DNA from 4 places in the Neptuniibacter halophilus genome. Region 4 is predicted to be linked to each of the others. Evidence: predicted binding sites of a transcription regulator. Region 4 holds the regulator's gene; each other region holds the start of a gene.

Region 1 (2,201 bases), 1.5 Mb from region 4:
TAATTCGGGGGTCAGTCTGAATAAAGATCTGCTGCTGGGGATCTCTGTCCCGGTGGTGATTGGTCTGGTTGCGCTCACCACCCGGAAAATCCATAAACACTTTTTACAGTTGGCCCATGATCAGGCCGACCGTGACGATCAGAATCAGAAGGGTAAGTAATGAGTATTGAAGCAGTGATCCGCAATCGGCTGGAAGAGGGGTTAAATCTGGAACATCTGGTGATCGAAAATGAGAGCCATATGCACTCCGGGCCGGCCACCGATTCACACTTTAAGCTGACCGTGGTTTCAGAAGATTTTGCCGGTAAGCGAATGGTGCAGCGTCACCAGCTTATCTTTGGGCTGATGGCAGATCGGATGAATAATCCGATTCATGCACTCTCGATGCACCTGTTTACCCAGCAGGAGTGGAACGATAAAGGCCGCACAGTGATGCCTTCGCCGAAGTGCCTGGGCGGTTCAAAGTCGGAGTAAGCACTAACCCGGCGGTCGTTTACGGCCGCTTTTCCAGATTCAGAAGGTAGCTCTTATTCTCAAGCCCGCCGGCGTAGCCGGTCAGGCTGCCATTACTCCCCAGCACCCGGTGGCAGGGAATAATAATCGGAATCGGATTACGGTTGTTCGCCATGCCGATTGCCCGAGCAGCCCGCGGTTTACCGAGCTTGCGGGCAATCTCACCATAGCTGCAGGTTTTACCGTAGGGGATTTCGCGTAACGCCCGCCACACGCTCTGCTGAAAATGCGTTCCATCCGGTGCCAGTGGAATATCAAAATCCACCCGGCGACCGGAGAAGTACTCGCCCAGTTCACTGATACACTGATCAATCAGCGGGTTGCCCAGCAGTTCCGGCAGGGTTTCGTCATCGCGCAGAAAGTGGATCGAAGTCACTGCGCTGTCATTGGCTTTAATCAGCAGAGAGCCGAGTGCGGTGTTCATAATTGCTGCGTACATTGTTTTGCCCTCCGCTAAACATTCTTTCCTATAGTTTGGAATCTGTATTGATGCCCGTCAATGCTTTGCTTAACGCGGAGGAGGAGACTGAACCCAGAACATAAGTAAGTTGTAGAAGGGGAAGCAATAATGTCTATTGAGCATCATGATCTGATCCATGAATTTCCGGAACATCGTCAGCGGATTCACGAACTGAAGATGGAAGATGGTCGGTTTGCCCGCTTGTTTGATGAGTACCATCAGGTCACCAAAGAGGTGGAAAAAATGGAAGCAGAGATTGAGGCCGTGTGCACCCGGACTGAGGAAGAGGCGAAGTACAAACGCCTCAGACTGAAAGATGAGTTGTATGCGATGCTTCAGGCCTGAACCTGAATCGATCTCAAGAGCCCGCTGACCCAGCGGGCTTTTTTATTCCTTACTCTGGTTGATCGCGGCTTCACAGGCTTTCGTATACAGTTAATGTACAGGCCTGAAAGGATTGAAGCGTGAAACAGTCGTACACATGGCAATACATTATCGGGGTAGCACTGGAACACCGTCAGGAGCTGATTAAGGCAAACCTGATTGCATTGCTGGCCGCGGTTGCCTCGGTTCCCCTGCCGTTGTTTATGCCGCTGCTGGTAGATGAAGTGCTGCTTGATCAGCCGGGGGTGATCATCGAAACAGTCGCACCGCTGTTCCCACAGAGCTGGCACGGACCGGTGTTGTTTATCGGGATGGTACTGCTGTTTACCATCTGTCTGAGGTTGGCAGCCCTGATGCTCAACGTCTGGCAGGCGCGGCAATTCACCATTATTTCCAAGGATGTAACCTATCGAATCAGGGCCAGTCTGTTGCAGCACCTGCAACGGATCTCCATGGCTGAGTACGAGACGCTGGGCAGCGGCACGGTGGCCTCTCATTTTATTACCGATCTGGATACCATCGACCGCTTTATCGGCAGTTCCCTCAGCCGGTTGCTGGTTGCCTTGCTGTCGATACTGGGCACTGCGGTGATCCTGCTATGGATGCACTGGCAACTGGCGCTGTTTATCCTGTTTCTGAATCCGGTGGTGATCTATTTCACCACGCGCATTGCAAAGCAGGTCAAACACCTTAAAGGAGAGGAGAATAAAGCCTTTGAACTGTTTCAGGCCGCGCTGACCGAAACGCTGGAGGGTATCCAGCAGATTCGCGCCAATAACCGGGAGCAACACTATCTCTCCCGGCTGATCGATGGTGCCCGGGAAGTACGTGATCGTTCCAGCTC
Region 2 (2,201 bases), 1.8 Mb from region 4:
AGAAACGGTTCAGAGTAATTCCGGAGATCAGGTAGTCACCACGAATCCACTCAGCCAGATCAGGCCCGATCACCGGAACCGCAGCAAACAGGGAAACGATTACCTGCGCACCCCAGTAAGACATCTGACCCCATGGCAGCAGGTAACCCATGAAGGCTTCAGCCATCAGCGCCAGGTAGATTGTCATACCGAACAGCCATACCAGCTCACGCGGCTTACGGTAAGAACCGTACATCATGCCACGCAGCATGTGCAGGTAAACCACCACGAAGAATGCTGAAGCACCGGTAGAGTGCATGTAACGCAGCAACCAACCATACTCAACGTCACGCATGATGTATTCGATAGACGCAAACGCACCTTCCGCAGAAGGGTTGTAGTTCATCGTCAGCCAGATACCGGTCAGGATCTGGTTAACCAGCACCAGCAGTGCCAGAGAACCGAAGAAATACCAGAAGTTGAAGTTCTTCGGTGCGTAGTATTTGGACAGATGATCTTCCCACATCGCAGTTGCCGGGAAACGGTCATCAATCCACCCCATGAAGCCAGGGTTTCCTTTATTGCGGGTACCAGCCATTATGCAGTCTCCTGATCTACACCAACGATGATCACATTGTCGCTCTCATAATGATGAGGCGGAATCACCAGGTTCTGTGGTGCCGGGGAGCCGTTCATTACACGACCCGACAGGTCAAAACGGGAACCGTGACATGGGCAGTAGTAGCCACCTACCCAATCTTCACCCAGATCGGCCGGAGCCACTTCCGGACGGTAAGTTGGAGAACAACCCAGATGTGTACAGATACCTACCAGAACAGCGATATCATCGCGCAGTGCACGGTTAGCTGTTTTAGGTACGTATGCAGGCTGATTGGAAGTTTCAGAATTCGGATCCTGAAGATTGCCATCCAGCTTAGCCAGATTCGCCAGCGCTTCTTCGCCACGACGCACAATCCATACAGGCTTGCCACGCCATTTCACGACTGCCTGCTGACCTGGCTCCAGCTTGCTGATATCCACCTTTACAGGTGCACCAGCGGTCTTAGCCTTTGCACTTGGGTTCCAAGAAGCTACGAATGGGACTGCTGCTCCCACGGCACCTACCGCACCCACTGCGGATGTAGCACCGATCAGGAGACGGCGCCGACCCTTATTCACGCCATCATTGCTCATTAAGATTATCTCCCCTCAATCGACCTTATTTTGCTGCTCTGCAGAAGCAGAAGCATTCTGGCCGCTAAGAATTATAAAGCTACGGAATCGTGTACCTTAAAAATGGCCCAAATAGTAAAGAAAATACCCCTTTCTTACAAGGTGAATTGGCGATTTTCCCAACTTGTTAGGCCAAAGTCTTGACCTGATGCAGAGCAAAAAAAAACGCCTGCTCCAATACAGGAGAAGGCGTTTTTTCTGAATCGGGATTGCTCCGCGAAAAAGCGTATTAACGCTTGGAGAACTGTGGCTTCTTACGCGCTTTACGCAGACCCACTTTCTTACGCTCAACCATACGTGCATCACGGGTAACGTAACCCGCTTCACGCAGTGCAGGACGCAGAGTTTCATCGAACTCCATCAGCGCACGAGTGATACCGTGACGAATCGCACCAGCCTGACCGAAGCCGCCACCGCCTTTAACGGTTACAACAACATCAAACGCTTCCAGATTGTTAGTCAGTTCCAGAGGCTGACGAACGATCATGCGCGCAGTTTCACGACCGAAGTATTCTTCGATAGTGCGGTTGTTGATAGTGATTGCACCTGTACCTGGACGCAGGAAAACACGAGCAGTAGAAGTTTTACGACGACCTGTACCGTAATACTGTGTAGTAGACATGATTTTCCTTCCCCTTAGATGTTCAGTTCTTTAGGCTGCTGAGCCTGGTGCGGATGTTCTGCACCAGCGTATACTTTCAGCTTGGCGTACATAGCACGACCCAGAGGACCTTTTGGCAGCATGCCTTTAACAGCCAGCTCGATAGTGCGCTCAGGGAAAGTTTCTACCATTTTATCGAAAGATGCTTCTTTCAGACCACCTGGGAAGCCAGTGTGGTGGTAGTACATTTTGTCCTTACGCTTGTTACCGGTAACGCCTACTTTCTCAGCGTTAACAACTACGATATAGTCACCAGTATCAACGTGTGGAGTGTATTCTGGCTTATGCTTGCCACGCAGACGGCGTGCAATTTCAGTAGCCAGACGAC
Region 3 (2,201 bases), 1.8 Mb from region 4:
CCCGGTCGAAGATCATCCCTATTTTGCTGAAATTCATCAGCTTCAGGTCTCTGCACATCTTTTGATTGAGCGTGATGGCTCGGTTTCCCAGTTTGTGCCCCTTGCCTGCAGAGCCTGGCATGCGGGTGTTTCCTGCTTTGACGGGCGGGAGGCCTGCAATGATTTCTCGATTGGGATTGAGCTGGAGGGCTGTGATACCGAGCTTTTTACCGATCAGCAATATGCGGCACTGGTTGCTCTGACACAACAGATTCAACAGCTTTATCCGGCCATCACCAGACAGAGAATTACCGGTCATTCTGATATAGCGCCGGGGCGTAAAACCGACCCGGGCCCATGCTTTGACTGGCAGCGCTATCTGGACGGGCTGAGCAAATAGTCAGACCGGGAAAAGCCTCGACAGCAGAGCTGGCACTGCCGTTTCGACCCTGAGAATACGGGGGCCGAGATGCACCGGTGTAAACCCGCACTGTTGCAGCTTTTCCACCTCGTAAGGGATGAATCCCCCCTCTGGGCCAATCGCCAGTGTGGTGGCTGTTGCGGCTGCCGCCGGGCAGCTCTGTGCATGATAGGGGTGGGCTACCAGTGCCCGGGTGTTCTGGCTGATAGTGGGCAGTTCATCTTCGACAAAGGGTTTAAATCGCTTGCGCAGATAGACATTAGGCATCCGGGTGTCGCCTGCCTGCTCCAGCCCAAGATGAAGCTGTTCTTCAAGCTGTCGGTCCAGAATCGGCGTGCCCCAGTAGCTTTTATCGACCCGGTAAGAATTGATCAGGTACAGCTCTTTAACCCCCATCGTGGCCACCGTCTGCAGAATACGTTTCAGCATCTTTGGGCGTGGCAGCGCTAAAATCAGGTTCAGAGGCAAGGCCTGCGGAGGAGCATCCGTCAGCTTCACATCCAGCGTGATCGATTCATGGTTCAGATCGGTGACCAGACCGGTGCCCATCTCACCTTCGAGCAGCCCGACTTTGAGCTCCTGCCCCGGTTCGGGTTGATGGATGCTGCGTATGTGCTGAAACCTCCGATCCCTCAGTTTAACCCTGTTCGGGCTGATAAAGTCGGAAGGAAACAGCAGAATAAGATTCATAAGAGCGAAGCCTGTCAGAGGGATAGGGGATTTTATCCTGTGGTTTTGTCTTCGCCAAATCCGTTTAGATAAATATTGATATAGATCTAAATGAGAATGTTTATCTGTAGCGTTCTCTTTATTGTTGTGATAATTTCCACCTGACAATAAATTCAAAACCTGATGAAAGGGGATCTCGGTGAAGATTAAGCTTCTTGTTTCCGCCATGGCCATGGTAACGACGCTGGGCGCTCATGCGGCTCAGAACTATGCGGATTTTCCGGTAACTGTGAAAGATTATCAGGGTGATGCGAAGCACTCGGTTTCATACACTGGTCAGGCCGCGCGCCAGGTGTTGCATACCTCGCTGAAAAAGCTGGCGTCCAAGGGCAATGGTCAGGCAAACCCAGAGCTTAAAGCACAGTTAATGGCTTATTATCAGGGCGAAGAAGCGGGCAGAAAAATTCTCGCGCCGGTTTCCAAAGAGGGCTTCCCCGTAGCGCAGGATCAGGTTGATCAACTGTCGAAAAAGAAAAACCTCTCAGGCAAAACCTATCAGGGTGTTGTGCCTGGCTGGCCTGGCAATATGACGGGTCAGGAAGTGCTGACCTTTATGATCGACAAGGCTTCTTCCGCGAACAAAGGTTATGACCCGCTGAGCGGTCTTGATTACACCCAGCTAATCTCTAAATTTGCGATGGGCGCGGTTTTTTACAATCAGGCAGTAGATAACTATCTGGATGAAAAACTGGAAGCCGGCACCAAGCCTAATAACCAGCCTTACAAAAAAGGTGCCGCCTATACCGGTAAAGAACATGTCTGGGACGAGGCGTTTGGTTACTTCGGCGCTCAGGCTAACAGCCTTAATCTGACGGCAAAGCAGGTTTATCAGGTTGCTAAGCAGAAGCCGGAAGCTCTGGCGCTTGCTGATCTGAATAAAGATGGCAAAGTGTCTTTGTATAATGAGATGACCTATGCTCACGCTTATTACGCTGCCGGCTTCGATAAAGGTGGAAAAACCAACTACCTGCATACCATCGTTCAGGCATTTGTCGACGGCCGTCAGTTACTGGCAGATGCTAAAGGCGAAGCGCTCAGTGACAGCCAGCGAAACAAGCTGAAGGGTTACGCT
Region 4 (2,201 bases):
TAACCGCGTACAATCGGTTGAACAGACCGCTGCGATTCTTGAAGAAGCCCGCCGTCTGGGCTTCCGCTCGCTGAACCTGGACCTGATCTACGGCCTGCCTTATCAGACCCTCGAAGGCTTTAACGCCACGCTGGATAAGGTCATCGAGATGAATCCTGATCGACTCTCGGTATTTAACTACGCCCATCTGCCGGACCGTTTCCGCCCACAGCGTCACATTCAGGAAGATACCCTGCCTAGCCCGGAAACCAAGCTGGCTATCCTTGAATCCACCATCAATAAACTGCTGCAGGCGGGCTACGTTTACATCGGCATGGATCATTTTGCCAAGCCTGACGATGAGCTGGCCGTTGCACAGCGCACCGGCAACCTGCACCGGAACTTTCAGGGTTACACCACCCATGCAGAGTGTGATCTTGTGGCGATGGGTGTTTCAGCCATCAGCCAGATCGGCTCGGTCTACTATCAGAACGAGCATGAGATGAGCGCTTACAGTGCAGCGGTTGAAACCAATCAACACGCTATCAAGCGCGGTGTAAAACTGACCCGGGACGATATTATCCGGCGTCATGTGATCACCCAGTTAATCTGTCATTTCGAGCTGGACAAAGCCCCTGTCGAATCCCTGTTTGGTATCGACTTCGACAGCTACTTTGCTGATGCCCGACAGGAACTGGCAGCATTTGCTGAAGATGGTCTGGTAAAAATGGACGAAAACAGCATTCAGGTCTCCCCTTCGGGACGCCTGCTGATCCGTCGGATCTGCATGGCATTTGACGCCTATATACCGAAAGACCAGAGTTCGCAGCGCTTCTCGCGGATTATTTAACTTTTAGAATGCGGTGAAATATTACATAATCCTTAAGCAGCCGTTTTATCGAACCATTACAGGATTAAATCATGGGTGACAACAAGGCAACCGAAGGAAAGTTGCGAAGTCTGCAACAGGTCAGCTGTAATACATGTAGCTTAAGTTCACTGTGTCTTCCGGTGTCACTGGATATGACAGAGATGGAACGGCTGGATGATATTATTGAAAAAAGCCGCCCACTGAAGAAAGGCGAACACCTGTTCCATCAGGGTGGCGTCTTCGATAGTGTCTATGCCATCCGTGCCGGCACGGTGAAAACCTACACCATCACCAACGAAGGCGAAGAGCAGATCACCGGTTTTTATTTCCCCGGCGAGCTGGTCGGCATGAGTGGTTTCGATAACAACGAATACCCGGTTTCCGCCAAGATTCTGGAAACCACCACGGTCTGCGAAATTCCGTTTGAACGCCTCGATGAGCTGTCTGGTCAGTTACCTGAACTTCGCCGCCAGTTGCTGCGCACCATGAGTAAAGAGATTCGTGAAGAGCAGCAGATGATGCTGCTGCTATCGAAGAAAAACGCGGAGGAGCGGGTTGCAACGTTCCTGATTAAGCTGTCACAGCGCTTCAAACTGCGTGGCTATTCTGAGACCAGTTTCCGTCTTTCTATGTCCCGTAACGAGATCGGCAATTATCTTGGGCTGGCGGTAGAAACTGTCAGCCGTATCTTCACCCGTTTTCAGAAATCCAACCTGCTGCAGGTTGAGGGTAAAGAGGTTCACATCGAGGATCTGGAAAAACTGTACATTCTCTCCGGAGAAAACCCGCTCAGCGATACCAGCGAACCTGCAATCACGGCTGCCTGTGGAAAAAGCAACTGTTCCTGAGACAGGTCGATAAATAAAAAGGCACCGCTAATCAGATTAGCCGGTGCCTGCCAGTTTCACGATTAAGTAGCCATCTCAATGTGTAACCCAACCGCTACATTAAATCGTCTTCCCCCTTTTAAATCATTGAGCCAAGTCAAGGCGTACCATCGAGGAGTTTTTCATGTCTTATGACGAGTGTTATGTGAAGTCAGTTATCCGCACGATTTCTGACTGGCCGGAACCGGGCGTTCAATTCCGAGATATCACACCGCTGTTCAAGGACCCGAAAGCACTGCGCATGATCTCTGACGCCTTTATTCAGCGTTATATCGATACCGAGATTACACATATTGCCAGTATCGACGCACGCGGCTTCCTGATCAGTTCCATCATGGCCTACCACCTGAATATCCCACTGGTTCTGGTACGTAAAAAAGGCAAACTTCCGGGCAAAACTATCCATCAGGAATACAAGCTGGAATACGGCACTGCGGCCGTTGAAATGCAGATAGATTCCGTGG

Evidence for each region. Region 4 encodes FNR, which switches genes on or off when oxygen is low (the NO sensors DNR and NnrR bind a similar motif). Its sites were predicted from a motif close to TTGATNTANATCAA; they were not measured.
Region 1: QUD59_RS02360 (HP1242/YdcH family protein) is a predicted target of FNR. The motif match lies at 1,000-1,013, and genes of this name have one in related genera.
Region 2: petA (ubiquinol-cytochrome c reductase iron-sulfur subunit) is a predicted target of FNR. The motif match lies at 1,358-1,371, and genes of this name have one in related genera.
Region 3: QUD59_RS03700 (DUF4856 domain-containing protein) is a predicted target of FNR. The motif match lies at 1,166-1,179, and genes of this name have one in related genera.

Annotation. Positions count from the first base shown of each region.
Region 1 covers NZ_AP027292.1:502,182-504,382, reverse strand. The annotation lists gene QUD59_RS02375 (DUF3422 family protein) at 1-160, shown strand, start outside; gene QUD59_RS02370 (BolA family protein) at 160-474, shown strand; gene QUD59_RS02365 (methylated-DNA--[protein]-cysteine S-methyltransferase) at 494-952, opposite strand; gene QUD59_RS02360 (HP1242/YdcH family protein) at 1,082-1,318, shown strand; gene QUD59_RS02355 (ABC transporter ATP-binding protein) at 1,438-2,201, shown strand, end outside.
Region 2 covers NZ_AP027292.1:838,069-840,269, forward strand. The annotation lists gene QUD59_RS03895 (cytochrome b) at 1-577, opposite strand, end outside; gene petA (ubiquinol-cytochrome c reductase iron-sulfur subunit) at 577-1,173, opposite strand; gene rpsI (30S ribosomal protein S9) at 1,442-1,834, opposite strand; gene rplM (50S ribosomal protein L13) at 1,849-2,201, opposite strand, start outside.
Region 3 covers NZ_AP027292.1:798,187-800,387, reverse strand. The annotation lists gene ampD (1,6-anhydro-N-acetylmuramyl-L-alanine amidase AmpD) at 1-379, shown strand, start outside; gene QUD59_RS03705 (16S rRNA (uracil(1498)-N(3))-methyltransferase) at 380-1,090, opposite strand; gene QUD59_RS03700 (DUF4856 domain-containing protein) at 1,269-2,201, shown strand, end outside.
Region 4 covers NZ_AP027292.1:2,966,127-2,968,327, reverse strand. The annotation lists gene hemN (oxygen-independent coproporphyrinogen III oxidase) at 1-829, shown strand, start outside; gene fnr (fumarate/nitrate reduction transcriptional regulator Fnr) at 901-1,698, shown strand; gene QUD59_RS13830 (adenine phosphoribosyltransferase) at 1,862-2,201, shown strand, end outside.